3 regions of the Bradyrhizobium sp. WYCCWR15520 genome follow, and region 1 is predicted to be linked to each of the others. Evidence: predicted binding sites of a transcription regulator. Region 1 holds the regulator's gene; each other region holds the start of a gene.

What was found. Region 1 encodes PhoB, which activates phosphate uptake and scavenging genes when phosphate is short. Its sites were predicted from a motif close to TGTCATNNANCTGTCAT; they were not measured.
Region 2: AC0QUY_RS34260 (esterase-like activity of phytase family protein) is a predicted target of PhoB. The motif match lies at 7,599-7,615, and genes of this name have one in related genera.
Region 3: AC0QUY_RS12865 (choice-of-anchor I family protein) is a predicted target of PhoB. The motif match lies at 4,607-4,623, and genes of this name have one in related genera.

What each region holds. Positions count from the first base shown of each region.
Region 1 is NZ_JBWBWM010000012.1:7,787-17,712, forward strand. It holds gene AC0QUY_RS15060 (signal transduction histidine kinase) at 321-692, shown strand; gene AC0QUY_RS15065 (hypothetical protein) at 829-1,056, shown strand; gene AC0QUY_RS15070 (Hsp33 family molecular chaperone) at 1,104-2,099, opposite strand; gene argF (ornithine carbamoyltransferase) at 2,315-3,241, opposite strand; gene AC0QUY_RS15080 (acetylornithine transaminase) at 3,241-4,449, opposite strand; gene AC0QUY_RS15085 (GcrA family cell cycle regulator) at 4,949-5,461, shown strand; gene phoB (phosphate regulon transcriptional regulator PhoB) at 5,816-6,520, opposite strand; gene phoU (phosphate signaling complex protein PhoU) at 6,594-7,310, opposite strand; gene pstB (phosphate ABC transporter ATP-binding protein PstB) at 7,322-8,143, opposite strand; gene pstA (phosphate ABC transporter permease PstA) at 8,140-8,985, opposite strand; gene pstC (phosphate ABC transporter permease subunit PstC) at 8,990-9,926, opposite strand, start outside.
Region 2 is NZ_JBWBWM010000041.1:22,820-32,745, forward strand. It holds gene exbD (TonB system transport protein ExbD) at 1-41, opposite strand, end outside; gene exbB (tonB-system energizer ExbB) at 58-843, opposite strand; gene hutX (heme utilization cystosolic carrier protein HutX) at 875-1,390, opposite strand; gene hmuQ (heme-degrading protein HmuQ) at 1,404-1,739, opposite strand; gene AC0QUY_RS34235 (TonB-dependent hemoglobin/transferrin/lactoferrin family receptor) at 1,874-4,225, opposite strand; gene AC0QUY_RS34240 (hemin uptake protein HemP) at 4,484-4,690, shown strand; gene AC0QUY_RS34245 (heme/hemin ABC transporter substrate-binding protein) at 4,710-5,663, shown strand; gene AC0QUY_RS34250 (FecCD family ABC transporter permease) at 5,660-6,751, shown strand; gene AC0QUY_RS34255 (heme ABC transporter ATP-binding protein) at 6,748-7,554, shown strand; gene AC0QUY_RS34260 (esterase-like activity of phytase family protein) at 7,662-9,014, shown strand; gene AC0QUY_RS34265 (hypothetical protein) at 9,080-9,926, opposite strand, start outside; gene AC0QUY_RS34270 (hypothetical protein) at 9,903-9,926, shown strand, end outside.
Region 3 is NZ_JBWBWM010000009.1:213,376-223,301, forward strand. It holds gene AC0QUY_RS12840 (alkaline phosphatase family protein) at 1-135, shown strand, start outside; gene AC0QUY_RS12845 (ABC transporter ATP-binding protein) at 128-1,249, shown strand; gene AC0QUY_RS12850 (carbohydrate ABC transporter permease) at 1,351-2,178, shown strand; gene AC0QUY_RS12855 (carbohydrate ABC transporter permease) at 2,175-3,017, shown strand; gene AC0QUY_RS12860 (ABC transporter substrate-binding protein) at 3,037-4,326, shown strand; gene AC0QUY_RS12865 (choice-of-anchor I family protein) at 4,749-9,926, shown strand, end outside.

The sequences.
Region 1 (9,926 bases):
CGCGGCTGCGTGATGAAGCCAAATCGCTTCCGCCTGGTGTCGTGCGCGAGGCTATTCTAAGGCGGGCTGGGCAGGCGGAAGCTGGCGCGCACATGAGCCAGTGGCTACGCTCGCCTGATTCAAAGAGTAACGCGTAATCTGCAAAGCATTAAGAACCATGCCGGCCCACAAGACGGCTTCGAGTGAGGATGCGCATGGCGACGCCAAATCGCGCGCCGCGGCTCTGTCGCGATGGCACGACGAGGGAGGCGCAGACCCCGACGGACTGCCGCGGTGAACCAACGCCTGCAACAGGAGGATTCCCGATGTCACGTAAAAATATGTCACTGACAAAATTCGCCATCGATGACGGCCCGCACAACATGGACGGGCTGCGGCTTCTCGCGCGGGACGGAGCTGAGCGGATCGAAGCTTTCATAGGCCGGAAGGTGATGGACGTCTGGGTCGAATCCATCGAGCACCGGGGAAGCCGGCAGAGTCTGTTCCGCGATCAGTACAACGCGTTGGGCAAGCGCAATCTTACGGCTATCGAGCGGATCGTGACCGCGAAATACCAGCGCGGCGCCGCTCACAACCGTCAGCATCCCTATGTCGAGGTGCTGTTCTCGGATATCACTGAAAGCGGCGAGGAACTGGATCTCGGCGGCCTTATACGCCTGCCCTTGCCGCCGGAATTTGTCAGGCTGGGTTGAGCCCAGTCGAACGTACGACACTCCGACGATGTCTGGAAGTATCCGCCGGATTTTCCGCGATGCCGCGCCTCAGCACGGCCGACGCCCTCTCACCGTCCGGACCGACCAAACATCACAACCAGCAAAAGGACCGCAGATGAAAAAGCCCATTCTCTCGATTGAAGAACCGGAGCCGAAAAAAGCAGCGCGAGCCGACCGGCCTCCTACCGAAGGTTTCGTGACGGTTGTCGACGGCCATTTCAAGTCAGAATTCAATACAGCGGAGGCTGCCGAAGCAGCGGGCAGAAAACTGAAGACGGCTTATCCGATGCTCCAGATTGAAATCTACGATGCCGCCACCCAAGTCCGCACGTTGTTGAGTTAGCCTCTGGCCGCGTGCGGCGATCCGTTCACGCCTGCAGTCGAGCCACCCTATTCCACGCCCGCCTCATGCGGAGTGAACTGGTAGACCGAGGAGCAGAACTCGCAGGTCACCACCACCTTGTCGTTCTTGACCATCTCGGCGCGGTCCTTGGGCGCGAAGCTTTTCAGCATCGCGGAGACCGCATCGCGCGAGCACGAGCATTGCGCGCGCAGGGGCAGCGGCGTGAACACGCGCACGCCGCGCTCGTGAAACAGGCGATATAGCAGCCGCTCGCCCGACAGATCGGGATCGATCAGTTCGACATCCTCGACGGTGCCGATCAGCGACTGGCCCTCGACCCAGGCATCGTCCTCGGCAACGGTGTGCGTCACCGTACCGTCAGGCGCATCACCCGGATGCAGATCGGCCCGCCGCGCCCGCTCGGGCGACTTCGGCAGGAATTGCAGCAGCATGCCGCCGGCGCGCCAGCGATGCTTGCCGCCGCCGCGCCATTCCTCGCCGACCGCGAGCCGCACGCGGGTCGGGATCTGTTCGGAGCGCAGGAAATATTCATGCGCCGCGTCTTCCAGGCTGCCGCCGTCGAGCGCGACGAGACCCTGATAGCGGCTCATGTCCGCGCCCTGGTCGATGGTCATGGCGAGATGGCCCTTGCCGAGCAGCGCGCCCGAACTCTGGCCGTCCTTCAGCCGCCGCGTGTCATAGCGCGCATAGGCGCGCAGCCGATCCGGCGACTGGAAATCCACGATCAGGAACGACACCGGGCCGTCGGTCTGCGTCTGCAGGATGAAGCGGCCTTCGAATTTCAACGCCGTGCCGAGCAGCGTCGCCAGCACGATCGCCTCGCCGAGCAGTTTGCCGACCGGCGCCGGATAATCGTGCTTGGTCAGGATGTCGTCGAGCGCCGGGCCGAGCCGGGTCAGCCGTCCGCGCAGATCGAGCGAGGCGACCTCGAACGGCAGCACCGCGTCATCGACGGGAACGGACGAGGGCGCGCGAACGGGCGCCTCGGGTGTGATTTTGATGTCGGGGGAATCTGAAACCATGGCGCTCTATCTGGGGTCGGCAAGAGAAAAGTGAAGGGGGTGAAGAGCGGCGAAACTTTCTCCACGCGTCGTCCCTGCGAAAGCAGGGACCCATAACCACAGGCGTTTATCGTCACGAACGATGTCTGCCATACCGCGCAAAGAACGCGAGATCACGCGGTATGGGTCCCTGCTCCCGTGCGCAATCGCGCACTAGGCAGGGACGACATCAAGGCCTACGCCACTTCGTTGAAACACCAGGCCAGAATGCCCTTTTGCGCGTGCAGGCGATTTTCGGCCTCGTCGAACACCACCGATTGCGGGCCGTCGATCACCTCATCGGTGACCTCCTCGCCGCGATGGGCGGGCAGGCAGTGCATGAAGATCGCGTCCTTGCTGGCCAGCGACATCAGCTTCTCATTGACCTGATAGGGCTTCAGCACGTTGTGGCGGTGCTCGCCCTCCTTGTCGCCCATCGAGACCCAGGTGTCGGTGACGACGCAATCGGCGCCGCGCACGGCGGCTTCCGGATCGGTACCAAGCACGATCGGCGCGCCGGTCGCCTTGATCCAGTCGCGCATCACCTTTTTCGGCGCAAGCTCCGGCGGGGTCGCGACATTGAGCTGGAACTTGAAACGCTCGGCCGCGTGCGCCCAGGACGCCAGCACGTTGTTGTCGTCGCCGGTCCAGGCCACGGTCTTGCCCTCGATCGGCCCGCGATGCTCTTCGAAGGTCATCAGGTCGGCCATCACCTGGCAGGGGTGCGAGCGCCGCGTCAGGCCGTTGATCACGGGCACGGTGGCGTGCGCGGCAAGCTCGAGCAGCGCATCGTGGTTGAGGATGCGGATCATGATCGCATCGACATAGCGCGACAGCACGCGCGCGGTGTCGGCGATGGTCTCGCCGCGGCCGAGCTGCATCTCCGCGCCCGTCAGCATGATCGACTCGCCGCCGAGCTGGCGCATGCCGACGTCGAACGAGACGCGCGTGCGGGTCGAGGGACGTTCGAAGATCATCGCCAGCGTCTTGCCTTCGAGCGGCTTCTTGCCCTTTTCATGAGCCTTGAGCTTCGCCTTCATGTCGGCGCCCAGCGCCAGCATGTTGCGCAGCTCCTTTGGCGGCAACTCGTTGATGTCGAGGAAATGGCGGACGGACTTGCTCATCATCCCGCCGCCTTCTTCAACTGCGTAGCCGACAGCGCGCCGCAGGCGCGCTCCAGCATCTGGATGGACTGATCGATCTCGGCCTCGGTCACGATCAAGGGCGCGAGGAAACGCACCACATTGTCGCCGGCGCCGACGGTGAGCAATTTCTGGTCACGCAACGCATTGACAAGATCGCCCGAGGGCACCACGGCCTTGACGCCGACCAAGAGTCCCTCGCCGCGCACTTCCGAGAGCACGGCGGGATAGCGGTCGACCACCGAGGCGAGTTTCTGTTTCAACAGCAGCGACATCTTCTGCACGTGTTCGAAGAAGCCGGGCTTCAGCATCACGTCGAGCACGGCGTTGGCGGCTGCGATCGCCAGCGGATTGCCGCCGAAGGTCGAGCCGTGCGAGCCGGGCGTCATGCCGCTCGCGGCCTCCGCCGTCGCCAGCACCGCACCGATCGGAAAACCGCCGCCGAGCGCTTTCGCCAGCGACATCACATCCGGCGTGACGCCGACGCGCTTGTAGGCAAAGAGATCGCCGGTGCGGCCCATGCCGGTCTGCACCTCGTCGAACGCGAGCAACAGGCCCTTCTCGTCGCAGAGCTGGCGCAACGCCTTGAAGAAGGATTGCGGCGCGGAGCGCACACCGCCTTCGCCCTGCACCGGCTCGATCAGGATGCCCGCGGTATTGGGACCGATCGCCTTCTTCACGGCTTCCAAATCGCCATGCGGCACCTGGTCAAAACCGTCCATCGGCGGGCCAAAGCCTTCGAGATATTTGGCGGAGCCGGTGGCCGCGAGCGTGCCCAGCGTGCGGCCGTGGAAGGCGCCCTCGAAGGTGACGAGGCGATAGCGCTCGGGATGGCCCTTGGAGAATTGATAGCGGCGCACGAGCTTGATCACGCCCTCCATTGCTTCCGCGCCCGAATTGCAGAAAAACACCAGGTCGGCAAAGCTCTGCTCGCACAGCCGCGCGGCCAGCTTCTCGCCATCGGGCGACTTGAACAGGTTCGACATGTGCCAGAGTTTCGTCGCCTGTTCCTGCAGCGCCTTGATCAGATGCGGATGGCAGTGACCCAGCGCATTCACCGCGACGCCCGAGGTGAAATCGAGATAGCGCTCGCCATTGGTTGCGGTCAGCCAGCAGCCCTCGCCGCTTTCGAAGCCGAGATCGACCCTGGCGAAGACGGGAAGCAGATGCGACGTGGCGCTATTGGTCATGGCAATCACAAAAGGTTTGCACTGAAGGTTGACCGGCCGGGGACACGCAGGCAGTGGCGCGAACGCGGCAGCAGCCGGTCTGGCGAAAACGAAACGTGCCGCCTCTTAAGGGCGGCACGTGAGAGGTATTCTATGTCGGCCGGGAGCGCTGTCAACACGCCACGGAACGGCCTTTCCTGCAGTGCAAGATGCCAAAATCCGTAGGATTGCGGTGTGGTGGAAAACACGCAGTGAAACGCCTAGATGTCAGAAGATGTGGACGTTGGGGCGCGGACTCTTGCGCCCGAGTCACGCCATATTGTAGCGTTTGGGCTGTCGGGTACGACATCTCGTGCGGCAGTTCTGATCCCTAAGAGTCCATTTGTGCAGGCGTAAACGTTCGGGCGCGGTTAACGCGCCCGGCGAGGGCTAAGGGATTCTGACCGCAGGGATTTTTGAGACGAATGACATCGCCCGCGCTGCCCTCGATTGGCCGGCGCGATGCGAAGGGAAGATTACGATGACGGTTTTGACCTGGTCCGACGATCGCGTCGAGCAGCTGAAGAAGCTCTGGGAAGCCGGATTGTCCGCGAGCCAGATTGCCGCGGAACTCGGAAATGTGACGCGAAACGCCGTAATCGGCAAAGTGCACCGGCTGGGCCTGTCCGGCCGAGCCAAGAGTCCCTCCTCGGCCGCTCCGCGGCAGCGCAAGGCACGCCCCGCCGCCCAGCAGATGATGCGGGTGTCGCGCCCGGTCTCGCGCGGCAACACCGCGCTGGCGCACGCTTTCGAGGTGGAGATCGAGGCCGATCCGGTCGCCTTCGACAATGTAGTGCCGATGAGCCAGCGGCTGTCGCTGCTCGAACTGAACGAGGCGACCTGCCACTGGCCGGTCGGCGATCCTTCGAGCCCGGAATTCTTCTTCTGCGGCGGCAAGGCGCTCAGCGGCCTGCCCTACTGCGCGCATCACTCGCGCGTGGCGTATCAACCGGCCGCCGATCGGCGGCGGCAGCAGCCGAAGCAGACGAGGTAAGGCGCGCTCATTTGCGCGAGACGTAAGCGCTCCGCGCAAGGTGCGCTCCCTCGCCCCGCTTTTGCGGGGCCACGACGAGCGAAGCTCGCGCTGAGAGGGTTGGGGTGAGGGGCTCTCTCCGCGATTGCGGTCTATCGATAGACCTGTACCCCCGCATCCGGATCGCCGATGCGGCAACCACTGTCATTGCCAGCGACAAACGCCGAAGCGTTTGCGCAAGGGAGCGAAAGCGACGAAGCAATCCATACTTGCCGCGTGGCACTATGGATTGCTTCGCTTCGCTCGCAATGACGATGAGAGAGCTGCCGCTTTCGCGGGGACGACGGTGGAGTTTGCGCGGATGATAGCGAAGCCTTACGGCTCCACCTTGGCAAACCGGTCATCCAGCGCATAACCGGCGCCGCGCACGGTACGGATCGGGTCCTGCTCGCGGCCGGGGTTGAGCAGCTTGCGCAGGCGGCCGATGTGGACGTCGACGGTGCGTTCGTCGATATAGATGTCGCGGCCCCAGACGCTGTCGAGCAATTGCTCGCGGCTGAAGACGCGGCCGGGATGTTCGAGGAAAAATTCCAGCAGGCGATATTCGGTCGGGCCGAGGTCGATCTGGCGGCCGGAGCGCGCGACGCGGCGTTTCTCGCGGTCGAGTTCGATGTCGCCATAGGTCAGGACGGTAGCGAGCCGCTCCGGGCTTGCCCGACGCAACAGGCCTTTCACCCGCGCCAGGAGTTCCGGCACCGAGAACGGCTTGACGATGTAGTCGTCGGCACCGGTCGCAAGCCCCCGCACCCGCTCGCTCTCCTCGCCGCGCGCGGTCAGCATGATGATCGGCAACTGCTTGGTTTCGGGCCGGGCGCGCAGGCGGCGGCAGAGCTCGATGCCGGACAAGCCCGGAAGCATCCAGTCGAGCACGACGAGGTCGGGCACGCGCTCCTTCAGCCGCGTATCGGCGTCGTCGCCGCGGCCTACGGTCTCCACTTCGTAGCCTTCAGCGTCGAGGTTGTAGCGCAACAGCGTGGTCAGCGCTTCCTCGTCCTCGACCACCATAATGCGTGCGCTCATCCTTTTCTTGCCTCTTCTGTCTGACGCGTTTTCTTCACGCGAACCGGCCTCCACTTCGCTCGAAAACGCTACGTCAACTATTCGGCACGGTCGTAGCAAACGTCGTCATGTCGCCCTTCGGGCGCTTGTCGAGCATCTGCTGTCCCTCGATCATGTAGAACACGGTTTCGGCGATGTTGGTCGCGTGGTCGCCGATCCGCTCAATATTCTTGGCGCAGAACATCAAATGAATGCAGAACGAGATGTTGCGCGGGTCTTCCATCATGTAGGTGAGAAGTTCGCGGAACAGCGAGGTGCAGATGGCGTCGACTTCCTCGTCGCCTTTCCAGACCGCCATTGCCGCCGGCAGGTCGTGCGCGGCATAGGCGTCCAGCACCGACTTGACCTGCGTTTGCACCAGATCGGTCATGTGTTCGAGGCCGCGCATCAGCTTCAGCGGCTGGAAATCGTTCTCCAGGGCCGCGACCCGCTTGCCCATGTTCTTGGCGAGATCGCCGATCCGCTCCAGATCGGTGGCGACGCGCATGGCGCCGACGATTTCGCGCAAGTCGATCGCCATCGGCTGGCGGCGGGCGATGGTCAATACCGCTCGCTCCTCGATCAAATGCTGCAGGCGGTCGATCTCGACATCGGTTGCGACGACGCGCTTGCCGAGTGCGACGTCGCGGCGGACCAGCGCGTCGACGGATTCGGTGATCATGCGTTCGGCCAGGCCGCCCATCTCCGCGACTAGGCGGGTGAGTTCCTGAAGGTCGCTGTCGAACGCCTTGGCGGTGTGCTCGGAAGCCATGTCTTGTCTCCTCAGCCGAACCGGCCGGTGATGTAATCCTGGGTGCGTCGGTCGCTCGGCGAAGTGAAGATCTTGTTGGTGTCGTCGAATTCGATCAGCTCGCCGAGATACATGAAGGCGGTCTTGTCGGAGACGCGCGCCGCCTGCTGCATATTATGGGTGACGATGGCGATGGTGTAGTCCTCCGCCAGTTCCTGAATCAGTTCCTCGATCTTGGCGGTCGAGATCGGGTCGAGCGCCGAACAGGGTTCGTCAAACAGGATTACCTCGGGCCTGACAGCGACCGTGCGGGCGATGCAGAGCCGCTGCTGCTGGCCGCCGGACAGCGAGAGGCCGGAGGCGTTCAGCTTGTCCTTGACCTCGTTCCACAGCGCGCCGCCGCGCAGCGCCTTCTCCACCCGGCCGTCCATTTCCGACTTCGAGATCTTCTCATAGAGACGGATGCCGAAGGCGATGTTTTCGTAGATCGTCATCGGGAACGGCGTCGGCTTCTGGAACACCATGCCGACGCGGGCCCGCAGCAAATTGAGGTCGAGCTTGGGGTCAAGGATGTTGGTCTGGTCGAGCATAAGCTGACCGGTCGCCTTCTGGCCGGGATAAAGGTCGTACATCCGGTTGAAGATCCGCAGCAGCGTGGACTTGCCGCAGCCGGACGGGCCGATGAAGGCGGTGACGCGGTGGGTGCCGAGCGTCAGGTTGATGTTCTTCAGCGCGTGGTGTTCGCCATAGTAGAAGTTCAGGCCGCGCGCGGTCACCTTCGGCGCGGCCTCGGGCAGCGCTACCTGCGGAACGGGCCCGCTCGCGGAACTCACGGATACGGAGAGATCGGTCATTTGGATGTCCTCTCGGCGCCAAGAATGCGCGCGCCAATATTCAGGGCAAGTACGGTGAGCGTGATCAGCAGGGCCCCGGCCCAGGCGAGCTGCTTCCAGTAGGCATAGGGGCTCTGGACGAAGTTGTTGATGGTGACCGGCAGGTTCGCCATCGTCTTGGTCATATCCAGGCTGAAGAACTGGTTGGACAGCGCGGTGAACAGCAGCGGCGCGGTTTCGCCGGCGACGCGGGCGGTGGCCAGCAGGACGCCGGTGATCAGGCCGGCGCGCGCGGCGCGGTAGGCGATCCGCCGGATCACCAGCGAGCGCGGCATGCCGAGCGCGGACGCCGCCTCGCGCAAAGGATTGGGCACCAGCCCGAGCATGTCCTCGGTGGTGCGGACCACCACCGGGATCACGATCACGGCGAGCGCCAGACAGCCGGCGAAGGCTGAGAAGCCGCCCATCGGCGCGACGATGGCGCCGTAGATGAACAGGCCGATGATGATCGAGGGCGCGCTTAACAGGATGTCGTTGATGAAGCGGATCACCGAGGTGAGCTTGTCGTGCTTGCCGTATTCGGCGAGATACGTACCTGCGAACAGGCCGAGCGGCGCGCCGATGCCGACCCCGATCACGGTCATCATGATCGAGCCGATGATGGCGTTGCGCAGGCCGCCATCGGTCGAACCCGGCGGCGGCGTATCCTGGGTGAAGACGGCGAGATTGAGCCCGGTGACGCCGTTGTAGAACAGCGTGAACAGGATCAGCGCCAGCCAGGTCACGCCGAACAAGGCGGCGCCCAGACACAGGAACTTGACGATGATGTTGTTGCGGCGGCGGGATACGTAAATCGGATTCATGATCTCAGTTCCCCGCCTTCTTTTCCAGCCGCATCAGCATCAGCCTTGCGGCAGCAAGAACGAAGAACGTCAGCACGAACAGCAGCAAGCCAAGCAGGATCAGGCCGGATTGATGTAGCCCGTCGCTCTCGGCGAATTCGGAAGCGATGGCGGCGGATATCGTGGTGCCCGGCGCGAAGATCGAGGACTGGATCTTGAACGAATTGCCGATGATGAAGGTCACCGCCATGGTTTCGCCGAGCGCGCGGCCGAGCGCCAGCATGATGCCACCGATCACTCCGACTCGGGTGTAGGGGATCACCACGTTGCGAACGACTTCCCAGTTGGTACACCCCACCCCGTAGGCGGCCTCTTTGAGCACCGGCGGGACCGTCTTGAAGACGTCGACCGAGATCGCGGTGATGAAGGGCAATACCATGATCGCCAGAATCAATGACGCGTTGAACAAGCTGAGATAGGACGGCGGACCAGCGAAGATCGTCCCCAGTACGGGAACGCCGTCGAACACGCTGATCATGAACGGCTGGAAGGTGTTGGCCAGGAACGGGCCCAGCACGAAGAAACCCCACATGCCGTAGATGATGGAGGGAATGCCGGCCAGCAGTTCGATGGCAAGTCCGATCGGACGGCGCAGCCAGATCGGACAGATCTCGGTGAGGAAAATCGCGATGCCGAGGCCGACGGGAATGGCGATCATCATCGCGATCACGGAGGTGATCAGCGTGCCATAGATCGGGCCGAGCGCGCCCAGCACCGGCGGATCGGCCGACGGCGCCCAGCGCTGCGTCCACAGGAAGGCCGCGCCATATTCGCGGATCGCGGGCCAGGCGCCAACAATGAGCGAAATGATGATGCCGCCGAGGATGAGCAGAACCGAGATCGCGCAGGCACGCGTGATCCAGTAGAAGGTGACGTCGCCGAGCTTGAACGCGCTGAGAGCC
Region 2 (9,926 bases), on a different contig from region 1:
CGCGCCCGACCACCAACTACGCTACCCAGTTTCGCGCCCATCGTTCACCCTCCTCGCTCACTCGGCAGCGCGCGCGAGACGAAACGAGCCGCGGTCGCCCTCGCGGCTGATCAGCAGCAGCACCATCGCCGAGGCGTCGCCGAGCAGCGCACGATGGGCCGTGATCGTGCGGGTGAGATGATTGTAGATCACGACCGCCGGAATCGCCGCGACGAGACCGAGAGCGGTCGCCAGCAGGGCTTCCGCAATACCCGGCGCGACCACCGCAAGGTTGGTGGTCTTGGCCTCGGAAATGCCGATGAACGAATTCATGATGCCCCAGACCGTGCCGAACAGGCCGACGAACGGCGCGGTGGCGCCGATGGTCGCGAGCACACCGGTGCCGCGCGCGATCTGCCGCGACATCGCCGCCTCGACCCGCTCCAGCCGCAGCGCCACCCGTTCCTCGAGGCCGTCGTCGAAATGGCCGCCGGAGAGGCTGGCCTCGCGCGCGGCTGATAGGATGATCTGCGCCACGGCATCGCGGCCGCCGCGGCTTTCCTGCTCTGCCTTGGCCAGCACCGTGTCGGTTTCCAACATGCTGAGACGCCGCCTGGCAGTCGACGTCTTGCGGCGGATCTCGATGGTTTTTGCCAGCCAGATCGTCCATGTCACGAGCGAGGCGAAGGCGAGCCCGACCATCACCGCCTGCACCACGACGTCCGCATTCACGAACATGTTCCAGGGCGACAGATTGCGTGGCAGCAGCGCGACATCGGTGGCGGCGTACGCCGCCCTCGGCAAGGCTGCCACGCCGGCCGCGCCACACCAACGGATCATAATTTCCAGCACGCTTCGCTGCATGATCGCCTCCCGGGTTGACGATACGGATCGGCTACGCCGCGCGGGCGGGCGCGATCCTCTCGCTAAGCGCGTGAAAGCGCTCCAACTGGTCGCCGCGCAGCGCCCGCGTCTCGTCACGGCCGACGAACACCTTGAACATGATGCCGCCGTCCACATTGACGAACGCTATGAAGGCCGACGACTTGCCCATGAACGGTCGCTCGACAAAGGCGATCGCCGCGCAACGCCCGTGGCGGAGATGGCCGTGCAGCCCCTTCGGCTGCATCAGGTTGAAATAACCGCGGCCAACCTCGCCCGCCGGAATGGCGCCGGTGAACTCGAAGATCGCGTCGTCGGTGTGGACGATCAGCGTCACCTCGCCCCATTGCGCGACATCGTTCATCGCGGCGCCAAATTCGCTGCCGCCGCCGATACGCACCATCGTTTCCGGCATCGCCTCGAGCACGGCACGCGCGGTAACTTTCCGCTCCCGCGCCACGTCCTCGATCACCGCGCCCGGATTCTCCGCCATATGTGCCTTGAGGTCGGCAAGCTCCGTGCTCAACATCGCACCCTCCCCGTTACGCGGCGGCGCTGGACTTGCGCTCGCTCAGGATCACCTCGAAACCTTCGAACTTGGGATGGCCGAGGTAGAGGCTTTCACCGGTCTTGTTGTCGGCGCGGGCATGGGCGCGGCGGAACTCTTCCGATTTGGTCCAGGCTTCGAACGCGGCCTTGTCGACCCACACCGTATGCGACGAATACAGCGTGTGATCCTCGGCGACGGGACCCTTGAGCAGATGAAACTCGACGAAGCCGGCCATGCTGCTGAGATAGGATTCGCGCGTGCGCCAGACGGTCTCGAAGGCCGCTTCGGAGCCAATCTTCACCTGGAACCGGTTCATTGCGATAAACATCTGAAATCTCCTTGCTGGGTTGCTGGGCGCGCCTGGCATACCGTTTGAGTTGGTTGGAAACATGGATGCACCGAAGCCGCGCTGGAGCATCAGCGCGGCCCGGTGCAACTTTGTTGGTTTGTCAGCTCGTCGAACTACACTCCGCCAAAGTGGATCTTCAATCCGGCCTTGTAGACCCTGCCCGGTCCAGGGCTCGACCACAACACGTCGTTCTGCGTGGTGCCATCAACCGAACTGCCGGGGATGGCGTAAGGCCGATAGTACTGGTTCAAGAGATTGTCGATGGAAGCCGAGAACACAATGTCCTTGGTCGCCTTCCAGGTCAGGTACAGATTGACCAGTTCATACCCCGTCGAGGGCAGATAGCCGGCGGGCACGTCGTTGTTGGCGCCGAACGAGGACCATTGCGCGGCCAAGATCAGCCTGCGGTCGAGCAGCCGCACGCCGCCGGTGGTGGTGATCTTGCGCGGCGTGATGGTCGAAAGCCCGATATTGGTCGCGACGTTCTTGCCGCGGATCAGATGGCCGGCAACGCCGACATACCACAGCCCGGCGTCGTACATTGTCTCCGCCTCGATGCCTTCGATTCGGGCCTGCGCAATGTTCTGGTACTGATAGAACCGGTTGAACGTGCCGAAGGGCGGAACCGGAACAGGGCCAAAGGCGACGGCGTCGATGTAGTCGCTGACGTCATTGCGGAACACGTTGACCTTGCCACGGAAGCTGTCATCGGCGGTAAAGATACCGTTATATTTCAGATTGACGCCGGCCTCCTTGTTCTTGCCGACCTCCGGCCGCAGGTTCGGATTGGGCAGGAAGCAGAACAGGCCAACCGTGCCGTCCGCGCAAGTGAAGAACGCCGGACCGCCGCCCGTGGGGTGCGCACCCGAAACCAGGGTCTCCGTGATCGATGGCGCGCGATAGCCTTCAGCATAACTGACATAGGGCGTGAAACCCGCCACCGGTGTCACGCCGATGGTGATCTTCGGCGAGAACCTGTCACCACCGCCACCGGTCGCCACCGTCGGCGAATGCAGGTCGTAGCGGTCGTAACGGATCGCGCTGACGGCCTCGAACCAGGTCGAATAATTCTGCTTCAACTGCGCGAAACCGCCGGAAACGGTGCGCAGGCCACTGGGGGTGGTGATGTTGGAGTTGCCGCGGCGATCGAAGGTGCTCACGTCATCCTGAAAAGCATCGACGCCGAACGTGACCGCGTTGCGCCAATCGCCGACGTTGAACCTCGTCGTATTGTTGACGTCGATCCCGAGCGTATCGAGCACGTACCCCCGCCTGTCGCCGACGCAGCCCGAGATGTTGTTGCCGAACGTGCCGCCACAAAAGACCGTACCGGCGGTGCTGTTATGATAGGTCTTGACCTGGTCGTTGTCGGTACGATTGCCGTACAGCGACATATTCCAGTCCCATAGATTGTCGCTGGGCTTGCTGTACTTCCAGGTCAGCGTTCCCGTGTAGTTCTTGACATCGGAGGCATAGACCGACGAGCCCTGGAACAGCGCGCGCTGCGCCGGGGTCAGCACCGGCCCGCGATTGAACTGGCCGATGCTGTATTGGTAATCCTGGAAGATGCCGCCGAGCTTGATCTCGTGGCCGTCAGCGGGGCGAACGGTGACCTTCATCAGGCCGGCCGCGAGTTCGTTGCCGGAATTACCGATCTCGGTGCCGTTGCCGTCCTTGTAGTTGCCCTGGGTGCGGTACACCGCGCCGCCGAACACATCGACATCGGGAGTGGCACGGACGCCGCCGAAGATCGAGCCGAGGCCGCGAGCATCGTTGGTACCGCCGGAGCCGGTCATGTCGACACCCCAGCGCTCACCCGGGCGCACGACGTCGTCGATGTCCTTGGTGCGGAACGAGACCACGCCGCCGATCGCGCCGGAGCCGTAGATGTTCGCGGTCGGCCCGCGCACGATATCGACGCCGCCGACCAGCTCGGGCTCAAGGAAGAACGAGCCGTTGGCATTGTGGCCGGTGCGCTGATAGTTCTGCCGCGCGCCGTCGACGACGACCGCGACGCGGCCGAAATCCTGCAGGCCGCGGATATTGATGACGGTCGAAGGATCGTCGCCGCGCTCCTGGAACGAAACACCTGGTACGTTGTAGAAGATATCGGACAGACGGTTCGGCTGCAGGCCCTGGATCTGCTCCAGCGTCACCACGCTGACCGGCGCCAGCGCGTCGATCGCACGCTCCTCCGTCTTCGACGCCACTATCGTGAGGGTATCGAGCGATTGCACCGGCCCGGTCCCAATCTGCGCGCGCGCGTTCATCACGGGCGCCGCCACCTGCTGGTCCTGCAAGGGTTTCGCCGATTTGCGTTTCGCCTGCTTCTTCTGCTCGGAGCCGCGCGCGACCGTCTCCGCTTCGAGCACCTGAGTGAACGCCGAGGTTGTTGATAACAACGCAAACGAAAATGCCGACGCGCCCAAAACCAAGGCGCGCGAATGCCTAGCCCCGAAAGCCATACTGCCCCAACCTGTTATTTGTCTCTTGGATCTGGCTGGCGGGCGTCGCGGTGATGCGCGGCTGCTTGCTGGCTACCAATTTTCGCGACCGGGCACCCCCGCACGTATCGCATTCATCTTGGTTACGCCGCGTTGCGGGAACGGTCAATAATGCCACCGGGCACTTTATATCGATTGTAAAGTGCAGCGGTTGGATTGCAGCCCCGCCCAACTGTACAAGCTTAGATCGATTGAATTTTTCGGGGCACCAAACGCGAAATGTCGACAGCAGGGGGAAGCAAGCTCGGAGAAGCCCGAACACAATCGGCAAATGCCGCTGCCGCGACGAGATCTCTCGTTGTCAACGGCAACCGGATCGATAGCCGCGAGCTGTTCGCCGCCGAGCGCGAGATCATCATCGCACATGGTGCGGAGAACTATCGCCTGCGGCTGACGTCGCAGAACAAGCTGATCCTGACCAAGTGACCGACCAGGTAAACCCGAAATGACAATTTGTCGCACACTCGCGGTGTCGGCTGCGGCGGGCTGCTTCCTGCTCGGCGGCGTGGCGCTCGCTGCCGGCATCACCGTGCATGATGCCCGCGACCGCGACGTCACCATCGGCGACTCCGGGCGGATCGTCTCGATCGGCGGCGCAATCACCGAAATTCTCTATGCGCTCGGTTTCGAGGACCGTCTCGCCGGCGTCGACTCGACCAGCCTCTATCCGGCCGCGGCGCTGCGCGACAAGCCGAATGTCGGCTACATGCGCCAGCTTTCCGCCGAGGGCGTGCTCGGTCTTAATCCTTCGCTGGTGCTTGCCGTACAGGGGTCCGGGCCGAAGGAAACCATGGATGTGCTGGACGCCGCCAAGGTGCCGCTGGTGCTGGTGCCCGAGACCTTCTCCGAACAGGGCCTGATCGAGAAGATCAAACTGGTCGGCCACGCCATGGGCGCGGACAAGCAGGCCGAATGCCTAACCGCAGCCGTCTCCGGCGACCTGGCGCAATTGCGCGAGCTGCGCGCCAAGGTGACGAAGCCCGTGCGCGTGATGTTCGTGATGTCGCTTTTGAACGGTCGCGCCATGGCCGCCGGCAAAAACACCGCGGCGAACGAGATCATCGCGCTTGCCGGCGGCGTGAACGCCATCGACGGCTATGAGGGCTACAAGCCCATCAACGACGAGGCGATCGTCGCAGCCAAGCCGGACGTCGTTCTCTCGATCCAGCGCGGCAAGGACTCGCTGGACGCCGAAGCCGTATACGTCCATCCGGGCTTTGCGCTGACCCCGGCTGCGGCCAACAAGGCCTTCATCTCGATGGAAGGCCTCTATCTGCTCGGCTTCGGGCCGCGCACGGCGGCTGCCGCGCGCGATCTCTCGATCAAGCTCTATCCGGCACTGGCGCCGCAGGCGGAGAAGTTTGCGCCGGCGGCGCTGACGGCCAACTGCCGGTCATGACGGTGTTAGCCGGAGCCAGCACGGGGCGGCGCGTCGGATATGCGTTTCGCCCTCCCGCCTCCCTTACCATCGTGTGTCTGCTCGTTGCGCTCGTCGGCACGGCACTGATCGCGCTCACCATGGGCGCTGCCGGAATTCCGCTGGCGCGACTGCCCGCCGCACTCGGCCTGTGGACGGACGCCGCGCCGGCGCCAACGCTGGCGCGCGACCAGCTTGTCGTGTGGTCGATCCGGATTCCGCGGATCGCCGCGGCGACGATGATCGGCGCGCTGCTCGCGGCATCCGGTGCGATCATGCAAGGGCTGTTTCGAAACCCGCTCGCCGATCCCGCGCTGGTCGGCGTTTCCTCCGGCGGCGCACTGGCGGCAGCGGCGGCGATCGTGTTCACCGACAGCCAGATGGGGCAGAGCCTGCGCTTCATGCAGCATCAACTGCTGCCGATCGCGGCGTTTGTGGGTTCGCTGGCGACGACAATCATCCTCTATTCGATCGCCAGCCGCTCGGGACGGACGTCGATCGCGATTTTCCTGCTGGCAGGCATCGCGATTGCTGCCATCGCCAATGCGGGCATCGGGCTTCTGGTATTCATCGCCGACGATCGCCAGTTGCGCGATATCACCTTCTGGATGCTGGGATCGCTGAGCGGAGCGACCTGGCCCAAGGCCACCACGCTGGCGCCGGTGCTGGGGTGTGCGGCCATCGCCTGCGTCTGGATCGCGCGCGGGCTCGACGTGCTGGTGCTCGGCGAGGCTGAGGCGTTTCACAGCGGCGTCGACGTCGAGCGCCTGAAGCGGATTTCGATCGTGCTGGTGTCGGCGATGACCGGCGTTGCCGTCTCCGTCTGCGGCGTCGTCGGCTTTGTCGGCATCGTGGTGCCGCATCTGCTGCGGCTGGTGGTCGGGCCCGCGCATCGACTGCTGCTGCCGGCTTCGATGGTGCTTGGCGCGGTGCTGCTGGTCGGCGCGGATACGATGGCCCGCACCATCGTGGCGCCCGCGGAAATGCCGATCGGTATCCTCACCGCGGCGGTCGGCGCGCCGTTCTTCCTGGGGATGCTGCTGCGTCAGCGCGGACTTGTTTCGCTGTGACCGCCCTTCTCGAAGCGCAGTCGGTCTCGATGGTTGTCGGCGGCGCCACGCTGGTCGACGGTATCGACCTTTGCATCAAGGCGGGCGAGATGGTTGCCATCGTCGGCCCCAACGGCGCCGGCAAATCGACGCTGCTGCGGATGCTGTCCGGCGACCTCTGCCCGACGCGCGGAAAGGTCAGGCTGAAGCAGCGCGACATCCGCCTCTATCCGCCGCGCCTTCTCGCGTTTCACCGCGCGATGCTGTCGCAGCACGTCAACGTCACCTTCCCGTTCACGGTCGAGGAAATCGTCCATATGGGCGCGGGCGATGCCGGCCGCGCCACCGCCCAGCCATTGGTTGACGCGGCGCTCGGCGAGGTCGGGCTAGCGCATTTCAGCCAGCGGCAATTGCCGACGCTTTCCGGCGGCGAGCAGCAGCGCGCGCATTTTGCCCGCGTCCTGGTGCAGCTCGCCAGCGGCGAGGCAAAGCATGGCCCTGGCCTTCTCTTGCTGGATGAGCCGACCTCCAGCCTCGACATGCGCCACCAGGTCGATCTGGTGGAAACAGCGCGGCGGCGAGCGCAGAATGGCACGGCGGTCATCGCCGTGCTGCACGATCTCAATCTGGCCATGCGCTTCGCCGACCGGATCGTGCTGCTGCATCGCGGCCGGCTCGCCGTCGACGGCGGCCGCAGTGAAGCAATCACAGCCGAGACCATCCGCCGGATTTTTGAGGTGGACGTCACGATCGACTATACCGATCAGGGCGTGCCGTTCCTGCTGCCGCAGACGATGCGGCCCGCTGGTCCGCCCACGGCATAACGCGGCAACGCTTATCCAAGGGCGTTACAGGTTCTTCACGGAACTGTCAGCTAATTGTAACAACCGCTCCGCAAGACAGGCGCACCGTCATCCACAGGAGATCCGCCATGCGCGTGTCATTGCTCTGCTCCGTCGCGTCTGTCTTTCTGGCCAGTGCCGCCTTTGCGCAAGGCGAAGGCGAGTTTCCCGCCACGCTGAAAGGCCACGCCGTAATGCCGGCCGAGACCTTCATCGATGCGCCCGCCGACGCGCCGGCCGATCTCAAGACCGCGGGCAAATACACCACCGGCAAGCGCATCGATGCTGCCGGCACCGTGATGGGCAAGTCCTATGAGCGGCCGACCGGCGTCTCGCTGCCGTTCAAGGGCCAGCCGCTGCAGGGCCATTCCGGCATCAAGGTGATGCCGGACGGCACGTTCTGGGTGCTCACCGACAACGGCATGGGCTCGCGCTACAATTCGGCCGATTCGATGCTCTATCTCAACCGCCACAAGATCGACTGGGCCAGCGGCAAGATCGAGCGGCAGGAAACCATCTTCCTGCACGATCCCGACAAGAAGGTGCCGTTCCGCATCCTGCATGAGGACACCGCCAAGCGTTACCTCACCGGCGCCGACTTCGACACCGAAGGTTTTCAGATCGTCGGCGACACCTTCTGGATCGGCGACGAGTTCGGCCCCTACGTGCTGAAGGCCGACAAGACCGGCAAGATCCTGGCGGTGTTCGAGACCACCGCCGACGGCAAGCCGGTGCGCTCGCCGGATCACTGGTCGGTGCAGTCGCCGGCGGCGCCGGGCGCGAGCTACACCACGGTCAACCTGCGCCGCTCCAAGGGCTATGAAGGTTTTGCCGCTTCGAAGGACGGCAAATTCCTCTATGGCCTGCTCGAAGGCCCGCTGTGGGACGCCGAGAAAAAGGACGTCGAAAAGATCGATGGCAAGGAAGCCGCACGTATTCTCGAATTCGACGTCGCGGCGGAAAAATTCACCGGCCGCTTTTGGCAATATGTGTTCGAGCAGAACGGCAACGCCATCGGCGACTTCAACATGATCGACGCGTCAAGCGGCCTGATTATCGAGCGCGACAATGGCGAAGGCACCGCCGACAAGGCCTGCCCGGCCGGCCAGCGCGGCGAGAACTGCTTTCCCGATCTCGCCAAATTCAAGCGCGTCTACAAGGTCGAGCTTTCCGACGCCAATGTCGGCAAGCCGGTGCGCAAGATCGCTTATGTCGACCTGATGAAGATCCGGGATCCCGACAAGAAGGCACGCAGCCCGCTCAATGACGGCGTGCTGACGTTCCCGTTCTTCACCATCGAGAACGTCGATCGCGTCGACGAGACGCATATCATCGTCGGCAACGACAACAATCTGCCGTTCTCCTCCAGCCGCGATCCCAACAAGGCCGACGACAACGAGTTCGTGCTGCTGGAAGTGGCGGAGTTCCTGAAGGCGAAGTGAGCGCCGTCGCCGCCTCACTCCCTCTCCCCGTGAGGAACGGGGAGAGGGAGACAACCCGTTCTGCGCTACGGCAGCACTGTCCTTCGCCGGCTGAGCGCATTCGACCGCTCGATCCATTCCGGCAGTGGCGCACCATCCCGGTGCCGCCCGCCGGCGCAGGCGGCCGCCCAGGCCGCGACAGCACCGAGCAATATCGCGGTCGCTACCGAGAAGGCGAGGATGATGGTGCTGCGCCGCGACCTCGCGATCGCCGTCTTGGCGTTGGCGATCACGCTATCGACCCGCTTTTCCGCATCGGGTGCAGAAAGCCCAGTCAGCGCGCCAACCTGCTGAATGAGATAGGTACGGTCGTCGGCGCTCAAGCCGCTGTGGCTCGAGGTGGTGAGCAGGATGCGGCCGGCTTCGGCGCGCTCGGCGCTGAGATCGGTATTGGGCGCGCGACGGCCGGCGCGAAACAGCCGGTCCAGCTCATAGCTCAACAGCGGTTCGGCCGCGCTCGCCTGCGCGGAGGTGCGCATCGAGGGCGTCCGGCTGATCGTGGCCGCGCCGATCAGGGCGGCGAGAATGGCGCCCATGACGACAGCGAGCGCCCAGGAGCCGAGGCCATGCGCGCCGTCGACGTGCTCGGTTTCCTCCACCGTGGCCGCGCCGACCGGGACACGGCTATGTCCAGCGATGTAGCCGCCGAGGCCGAAGCTGAGCACGGCCTGAATGATCAGGTAAAGTCCGGACAGGATTGCCAGTGCTGCAGAAGCATCGCGCCACGTTGGCGCTGTCGACGTGACGCCGAGGCCAATGGTGACGGCGAACGTCAGCAGCACCGACGAGAGCGCCGTCGCCGCGAACGCCCCCAGCACAATCGGCGACCACTGCAGGAATCGCGGCGCGATGTCGGTGCGCGCCGCGGGCGTG
Region 3 (9,926 bases), on a different contig from region 1:
AGCCCTGGCATGGCGAGGCAGGAGCCCTCCTGCATCACCGACATTGCGCCAACCATTCTTACGCATCTCGGGCTTCCCGCCTCCGGAATGGATGGGCGTGCACTCCAGGCGGTTCGGGGAGGTCGCAATGGCTGAGATCGAACTCCGCCACATCGAGAAGAACTATGGCGAAACCGCCGTGGTGAAAGGCGTGTCGCTGAGCATTCGGGATGGGGAATTTCTCACCCTGGTGGGCCCGTCCGGATGCGGGAAATCCACCTTGCTGCGGATTATCGCCGGGCTAGAGTCGCAGGATAGCGGTGAGGTCGTGGTCGGCGGCCGCTGTGTGGACGACAAGCGCCCCAAGGAGCGCGACGTCGCCATGGTATTTCAGTCTTACGCGCTCTATCCCCATCTTAGCGTTTTCGACAACCTCGCCATGCCGCTGCGAACGCGGCGCTTGAGCTTCGGCCAGCGGCTGCCATTGGTGGGCCGTGCGTTGCCGGGACGAGGCGATGTTGAAAGAGCCATCCGGGTCGAGATCGAGCAAACAGCTTCCATGCTCGACATCGCCCATCTGTTGAACCGCAAGCCGGGCCAGCTCTCCGGTGGTCAGCGCCAGCGTGTCGCGCTGGGCCGCGCGATGGTGCGGGATCCCGCCGTGTTCCTGATGGACGAGCCGCTGTCCAATCTCGACGCCAAATTGCGGGTGCAGATGCGTGCGGAAATCATCGCGCTACATCGCCGTCTCGGCGTCACCTTCGTGTACGTCACCCACGATCAGGCAGAAGCGATGACGATGTCCGACCGCGTCGCCGTGATGATGGACGGCGAACTGCTTCAGGTCGATCGACCGGAACGGCTCTATCGCGACCCAGAGGACCTGCGGGTTGCCGAGATGATCGGCAGCCCGAAGATCAACGTGGTTTCTCGCGCCCATTGGACATCTTTGGGTGCGTCGCTTCCTGCAGGCGTTCATCGCAACACAGCGTACCTCGCGTTTCGTCCAGAGGCCGTCGGAATAGTCGCGTCCGGAGATGGAAGACTCAATGGCGTCGTCGCCAGCGTGGAGAATCTCGGTTCCGATATCTTCCTGAACGTGACGCTGGCAGACGGGCAGGGCACGGTCGTCGTGCGTACGCATCCTGACGCATCGCGTTCCGAAGCGGGCCGTTCGATCGGCCTACAGATCGAGCCGGCCTGCTTGCTGCAGTTTGATAATGCGGGCAGGCGCCAGCGCCAGGCCGAGCAGGTGGAGGCTGCGGCTTGACAGCGCTTGACCACGATCGCCAACGCAGGGTCGATGCCAAAGCAAGCGTCGCGAAGAGATCGGGGGAGCACGGGCTTGCCTGGCTCGCCGTAACGCCGGCATTGCTGCTGTTGATCGGACTTCTGTTCGGCCCGGTCGCGGCGGTCGTGCTTTTCTCGCTGACGGACTGGCAGCTGGGATCATTCACTTTTAACTTCATCGGTATCGCGAACTTCAGGGCGCTGTTCGCGGACCCGACCTTCTGGAAGGCATTGACCAACTCGCTGGTTTATGTGGCCATCGTCGTGCCGGGCACGGTGCTGCTCGGTCTCGTCGTGGCTCTGCTCATCGAGGCCAATCCCGGCCTGCGTGGTTTCTACAGGGCCGCGCACTTTCTTCCTGTGATGTCCACGATGTCGGCCATGGCGATCGTTTGGGGCACCATGCTGCATCCGACGATCGGGCTGGTGAATCGCGCCCTGGGCGTGATGGGTATTTCCGGAATTAACTGGCTTCGCGACGAGCGCACCGCGCTGCTCGCTCTCGCCTTGATCGGCATATGGCAAGGCTTCGGTTTCGCCATGGTGCTGTTCGTATCCGGCCTGAAGGCCGTCCCGCAGCAACTCTACGACGCCGCCGCCATTGACGGCGCCGACGGCGTTCTGGACCGGCTGCGTTTCGTGACGTTGCCCATGCTGGGACCGGTCACCATGTTCGTCGTCATCTTGACGGCGACGCGGTCCTTCGAGGTCTTCGACAGTGTTCGCGTTCTGACCCAGGGCGGGCCGAACTATGCATCCGAAGTGCTGTTGCATCGATTCTACACCGAGAGCTTCGATTTCCTCCGCATGGGATATGGCGCAGCGCTCACGGTGGTCTATCTCGCAATCATCGTGCTGCTTACGCTGACGCAGGCGCGCCTTCTCGAACGGCGGGTCCATTATTCATGATCGCCCGCTTTCCAGACCGGCGGTTCGCTGGCCGGGTTGCCCGGCATGCGATTCTGATTCTCACCGCGGCTTTCGCGCTGCTACCGTTCGTCTGGATGGTGAGCCTGTCGCTCAAACCGCCGGAAGAGATTTTTCAGTCCGACTTCCGCCTTTGGCCGACGGCCTTTCATGGGGTCGAGAACTACCGCGTCGCGCTAACCGCGGCGCCGATGTTCCGCTTCCTGTTAAACGGATTGCTGGTGTGCACGGCGATCTTCGCGCTGCAACTCCTTGCCTCCATTCCCTGCGCCTATGCACTTGCGAAGCTGCGTTTTCGCGGCAGGGACACCTTGTTCTCCGCAGTGCTGGTCGGCCTGCTGCTGCCGCCTCAAGCTCTCGCCATTCCGCATTTCGTCCTGTTGAACGTGTTTGGGTTGCTCGACACTTATGCCGCGCTGATCCTGCCGTGGGCGATCTCTACTTTCGGCATTTTCCTGCTCCGGCAGTTCTTTCGGTCCATACCCGACGAGATCATTCACGCCGCCCGCCTCGATGGACTCGGCGAGTTCGAGATCATCTGGCGCATCATGATCCCCATGACAGCGCCGGCGTTGGTCGCCTTTGGCATCTTCTCGGTCGTGGCCCATTGGAACGACTTATTCTGGCCGCTCATCGCGGTGCGTCGCGAGGAAATTTCCACGCCTGCGCTCGGCATCCTGCTCTTCCGTGACGATGAAGCCGGGCAATTCCTGGGTCCGCTGATGGCGGGCGCCGTGATTATCGTAGCCCCACTTCTCATTGCATTCCTGATCGCGCAGCGCCGCTTCATCGACGGCCTCGCTGTAACAACCATGAAGTAATCCAAAATGGAGACCGCCCATGCTTGATCAACTCGTAACCCGGCTAAGTGCAGTGCTCGCCGGGGCCGCTGCCCTCACGGCAATTGGCGCCACCTCGACGCGGGCGGAGGTCACGCTCGACGTGCTCTACACCACACCCGGCACCTTCAATGCGCTGCATCAGGACCTGGCCAAGCGTTTCACCGAGGCGCACCCCGACATCAAGGTGAAGTTCCGCAATCCCGCAGCGAGCTACGAGGAGGCCGCGCAGCAGATCCTGCGCGACCAGATCACTGGTCGACTGCCCGATGTGGCTTTCAACGGGATCAACCAGATCGGCCTGTTCGTGGATCGGGGACTGGGCGCGCCGCTTGATGGCTTCGCCGCGGCAGATGGAGGGCTTGCAGAGCTTGGCTATTACCCGACGCTCGCGGAGCTCGGAAAATACAAGGGCAAGCTCTACGGCCTGCCGTTCGCCGTCTCGACGCCGGTGCTCTACGTCAATGCTGATCTGCTCGCAAAGGCCGGCACCGATGCGTCGGCGCTGCCAAAGACCTGGCCAGAGCTTATGGCTCTGGGCAAGACCATCGAGGCGAAAGCGGGCACTGCGGCTACCGGTTTCTATTATCAGTGGGAGCAAACCGGAAACTGGCTGTTCCAGTCGCTGGTGACGAGCAAAGGCGGCCACATTCTCAAAGCTGACGGGTGCAGCATCGCCTTCGATGACGCAAACGGCATGTGGGCGCTGAAGACGCTCGAAGATTTCGGCAAATCGGGCATGCCGAATCTCGGGCTCGGTCAGGCCCGGCAATCATTCGTCGCCGGCAACATCGCGATGCTCGCTGATTCCACATCCTATGTGGCCGCGGCCGAGCGGCAGATCGGTGGTCGATTCCAGTTCAAGACCGTCGCGTTCCCGCTCGCTGTCGCCGACGGACGCCTTCCCGCAGGCGGAAACGTCGCCATGGTTTTCGCAAAGGACGCCGAACGCCAGAAGGCCGCCTGGAAATATGTAAAGTTCGCCACTGGTCCGGTCGGCCAGACCGCGATGGTCAATTCCACCGGCTATATGCCCGGCAACGAGATCGCCGTGAAGACGCCGGACCTGCTCGGCGCTTTCTACGCGAGGAGCCCCAACCACCTCACCAGTATCCAGCAGTTGCCGTTGCTGACGGAATGGGCGTCCTTTCCAGGCGATAATTCGCTGAAAATTATTGAGGTGATCAAGCACCATATGGAGAGCCTGGTCACAGGCAAACGTACGGCGGTGCAGGTCATGCCTGAGCTGGTTAAAACCGTGTCCGATCTTCTGCCGAAGTGCGGCGGCTAGTCAGCGGTTGAACGAACTGACATCGGTGAGAAGGAGCAAATTGTCGCAGCAGTGATGCTGCGACTTCCTTTGCGGATGTCGGCATGAGGCGCCCTGGCCGATTCGCCGCCGCCGCCGTCGCTGCAACTGAGCGGAAATTCGCCGGATCGCACGGTCGTGTGCGTGCAAGCCGTAGGTTGAACGCGGAAAACCCAACCGCTGGTTCGCCCAAAGTTCTGCGCCGAGATAGCCAGCGGAGGAGCTCGCCATCTCGGTGGAAGACTTGCAATGGTTAAGAAACCGTCACCGCGCTGTAATTAACGCCATCCTACATTCCGCGCGCTGACGCTCCCTGTCGTCGCCAACAACAATTCTTCAATGCTGCGCGCGCGGTCCCCCTGCGGCGCGACGGTTTCCTTTTGTCTTTTCGCATGGAGATATCAATGGCTCTGGTTCCCGGTTCGATCGCTTTCATCGGTTACAACGCTGATGGCAGCGATGGTTTCGCCTTCATCGTTATCGATACGATCGATCCGGGTCAGGTCATTTACTTCAGCGACAATGAGTGGGACGGCAGCGCGTTCAACACGGGCGAGGGCGGTTTCTCCTGGACCAATGGTGCCTCTGCGCTTACAGCCGGAACGGTCGTCGAATTCCTAAGCACATCGGCGACAAAATCCGTCAATATTGGCACGGTTTCCGCGGGATCGATTGCGCTCGGCAATTCTGGCGAGTCGATCTATGCCTTCACGGGCTCTTCGCTGACCGCGCCGACCACGTTCCTCGCCGCTGTCACCAACAACAACGGCGGCTTCAGCGGTGCGACCACCAGCGGGATGCTGACCAACACCGGCCTGACCGCTGGCTCCACGGCCTTGGTGCTGCCCGGAACCACCGGGGCCGACGTGGCGGTCTACAATCCGGCCACTGCAGGAACCACGTTCGCCTCGCGCGCAGATGCTTTGGCGGCATTCAATACCGGCTCCAATTTCGTGACGCAGGACGCCAGCGGCGACCAGGACGCCGACAATGTGACGCCGGACGGGCCGTTCCGGACCGATCCGCAATCGCCGATCGCCGGTATGACGTTCACCATCGGCGCGCCGCAGCAACCCCAGGCGGTCGCGTTCGCGGCCGGCTCGGTGTCGGTCTCACAGGCCGAGGGTAACACCGGCACGACGGCTTTCACCTTCACGGTGGAGCGGACGGGCGGAACCGTCGGCGATATCAGCTTCAGCGGCCAGGTTTCCTCGGCCGCGGCGGACGCTGCCGATTTCAGCGGCCCGGTTTCGGTACCTTTCGCCTTCAGCGGCACGATCCCGGCAGGCCAGACTTCGGCGGTCGTGACCATCCAGGTCGCCGGCGATGCCGTCGTCGAAGCCAGCGAGGCGTTCACCCTGACGCTGCAGACGGTCGCCAACAGCAATGCAGCGGTAACCGCGTCGCTCGGTGCGCAGGCCACCGCGACCGGCACGATCCAGAACGACGATGCAGCCGCTCCGGGCAACGTGATCAACGGCATCACCATCCTCGACGAAGCGCCATCGCTTGCTGGCGCTACGCCGGCGCCGGTCGCAAGCAATGCGGTTCAACTCGTTCGTCTTGACAATTTCACGCCGGCGGCCGGCACCAACGCCGAGGTCGTGACCTTCGACGCCACCACCGATCGCGCGTTCGTGCTCAATACTATCGGCAACAAGATCGACATCGTCGGCATCAGCGCCAGCGGCGCTACCAGTTCCGTCGGGTCGATCGACCTCACCGCGCTTGACGGTTTCGGCGGCGCCAACTCGGTCGCCGTCAAGAACGGCGTGCTCGCGGTCGCCTTCACCAGCGATCAGCCCGGCGGCAATGGTTTCGTCGCGCTGTTCGATACCAATGGTGTTCTGATCAAGACGGTCGAAGTCGGCGCCGGTCCGGACCAGATCGTCTTCACTGTGGACGGATCGAAACTACTGGTCGCGAACGAGGCCGAGCCGTTCACGGTCGGACCGAACGTGGTCAATCCGGAAGGCAGCGTGTCGGTCATCAGCCTCGCCGGGGGGGCGGCCAATGCAGCCGTTGCGACCACGATCGAATTCGACGGGCTCAATGGTTTTGAGAACGTTCTCAAGCAGGCCGGCGTGAGCGTGCTCACCGGTCAGGCCGCTGCCGCCGACATCGAGCCGGAGTACATCACCGTCTCTCCGGATGGGTCGCGCGCCTATGTCACGCTTCAGGAAGTCAATGCCGTTGCGGTGATCGATCTCACCAATCCAACCGCAACCAAACCGATCGCCATTCTGCCGCTCGGTGGCGTCGATCACAATCTCGCCGGCAACGCGTTCGACGGCAGCGACCGCGATGGTACTGCGAACCTGCGTACGGCTGATGTGATCGGCCTGCTGCAGCCGGATGCGATCGCAAGCTATTCGGTCGGCGGCTCCACCTATTTCATTACCGCCAACGAAGGCGATGCGCGCGTCAATCTCGACGATGAAGCCAATCTTGCCGATCTGACGCTCGACCCGACAGCCTATGCAAATGCGGCTGCGCTTCAGAACAACACCACAGGCCTCGGCCGGCTTCGTGTCCGCCAGGATCTCGGCGATACCGATGGCGACGGCGATATCGATCAGATCTACGCCTATGGCGGCCGCGGCATCTCGATCTTCAAGCAGAATGCCGACGGCACCATCACCAAGGTACGCGAGAGCGGCGGCGAGTTTGAGGCAATCATTGCCCGTGACTTCGCGGCCCGCTTCAACATCGACACCGCCGAGGGCGGCGGAGGCGGCGCCACAGACAACCGTTCCGACAACAAGGGGCCGGAGCCGGAAGGCATCGATATCGGCGTTATCAACGGCCGAACCTATGCCTTTGTCGGCCTGGAGCGCGTCGGGGGCGTCATGATCTATGACGTCACCGATCCGGCAAATGCCAGCTATGTCGGTTACCGTCCGCCGCTTACGGGCGAGGGCAACGCCCCGGAAGTCACCAAGTTCATCAGCGCCGAGGATTCGCCGACCGGCACAGCGCTCGTGCTGACGGCGAACGAGGGTAATTCGACCGCGGGCTTTGCCGGCTCCGGTCTCACAGTCTACGCGGCGCTGCCACAGGGTTACGCCCAGGAAGTGCGCGTGGCCTCGTCCTCGCTCACCGTCTCGCACAATGAGGGTAACAGCGGCGCGACCGCCTATTCGTTCGTCATCGAGCGCACCAACGGCACCATCGGCTCCGTCGATGTGTCGCTCCAGCTCGCCTCGAATGCCGCGAATGCGACGGATTTCGCCGGCGGTGCCGCCCTGCCGCAGATCATCAACGCGACGATCCCCGCCGGTCAGTCGTCGGTAACGGTTACCGTAAATGTTGCGGGAGACGCGGTATTCGAAGCCAACGAAACCTTCACATTGACCGTGACCGGCGCGTCGACGACGCAGGAAGGCGTCACCGCCGCGGTCAGCGCCACCCAGGCGGTCGCGACCGGCACGATCCAGAACGACGATATGATGCATATCTACGACGTGCAGGGTGCGGGACACCGCTCGGCGTTCGTCGGCCAGCAAGTGACCGTGCGCGGCATCGTCACCGCTATTGACGCGTCCGGCACGGAGAATGGCGGCAACAACCCTGTCGGTTATTACATCCAGGACGCGGTCGGCGATGGCGACTATCGCACCTCAGACGGCGTCTTTGTCTTCCTGGGTACCGGTGCCGGTGTCTCGATCCCGAGCGGCATCGTCGTCGGCGCGGAGGTGCAACTAACCGCAACCGTCAGCGAGTTCGCCAGCACGAACCAGTTGTCGACGACGCAGCTCAACCCGGTGGCAGGCACGACCAGCGTGCTGTCTACCGGCAACGCGCTGCCGACGGCTGTGAGGGTCGGCGATGTCGACAACCTCGCAACGGGCCTCGAGCGCAAACCAGCACTGGTGTCGCTCGGTGACGATGATGTCGATACCGCTCTTCCGGCCGGCACCTATGATCCGGTGAATCAGGGGTCGGATTTTTGGGAGTCCCTAGAAGGCATGCGCGTCACGCTCGAAGACGTGCGCGTCACCAGTCCCTTCCATTCGGCGTTTGACGAGCAGTTCGTCACCCCGAACGTCGGCACCAATCCCTCGACCAATTCGCGTGGCGGCCTGACCATCAGCGACACCACGCCCGGAACGACGCGGCCGGCCGACAAGGTGTTCGACTTCAATCCAGAGCGCATTCAGCTGGACGATGAGGCGGGTATAGCGCTGCCCACCAGCCTCCAGACCGGCGATCGCCTGGGCGATGTGACCGGCGTCGTCAACTACGCCAACGGTCAGTACGAGGTAAACACAACCGAGGCTTATGGTCCGGTAACGGCCGCGAACCTGCAAAAGGAAACCACGACCATCGTGGAGAATTTCGACCGGATTCGCGTTGCGACCTTTAACGTCGAAAACCTGGCGCCGGTTGGCCAACCGGTCGATGGTGTGCCGACGCCGGCGAGCAAGTTCGCCGGTCTTGCGGGCGCTATCGTCGACAACCTCAAGGCGCCAGAGATCATTGCGCTCCAGGAGGTGCTGGACAATGACGGTGCTACCAGCTCGAGCACGACAAGCGCTTCGCAGACCTTGTCGCAACTCATTGATGCCATTGTCGCTGCGGGCGGACCACGCTATGTGGCGATCGACTCGCCGCCAATCGACAACATTGGCGGTATTCCGGGCGGCAATCAGCGTGTCGCCTATCTGTATAATCCGGAAGCGGTTTCGCCGACCGCGCGCAATGGCCTGACCGATATCGTCACCGATGCGGATGGCGTAAAGGTGCAGCAGTTCGCGAGCGCCAACCAGATCGGGCAGGGCAATACCGACTTCACCGCCACGCGCAAGTCACTGCCGATGGAATGGTCGCCCGTGGGCTACACCGACGAGCAGGGCGGCACATTCTGGACCGTCAACAACCATCTCTCCTCGAAGGGCGGTTCGGCGCCGCTTTACACCACGTTGCTGGACCTGCCGCTTTATGCCGATCCGATCAATGGCTCTGCGCAACAGACCGGTACGTCGAACGAGCGTGAAGGGCAGGCTGAAACGATCAACGCGTTCGTCGATGGCCTGCTGGCCAATGGATCGGCGACCGATGATCGTATCGTCGTGCTGGGTGATCTGAACGACTTCCAGTTCTTCCCGGTCGTTGATCTCATCACGGGTGAGTTGACCCGGACTACCGCCAGCCCGGACGGAACCCCCAGTATCTTCGCGCCCGGCACCGCCGTGCTTTCGGAACTGATCAGCAAGCTCCCCGTAAACGAACGTTATTCCTACAATTTCGATGGCAACGCGCAGGCGCTGGATCACATCCTGGTGTCGAATAACATGTTTGACAGCGCTCAGTTCGATATCGTGCACATCAACTCGGAGTTCATCGACCAGCTTTCCGATCACGATCCCTCGGTGTCGTCGCTCGTAATGTCGCGTTCGGCTGCGATCGCAACCGCTGGCAATGACGTGTTCGACGAGGCTGCGTATACCGCCAAGTTTGGCGCGCGCGGCAGTCTCGCCGGCAACGACACGATCGACGGCCTTGGCGGCGACGATCGCATTGTCGCCGGTCGCGGCAATGACGTGATCGACGGCGGCACCAATGGAGCGGCCGGCGACGTG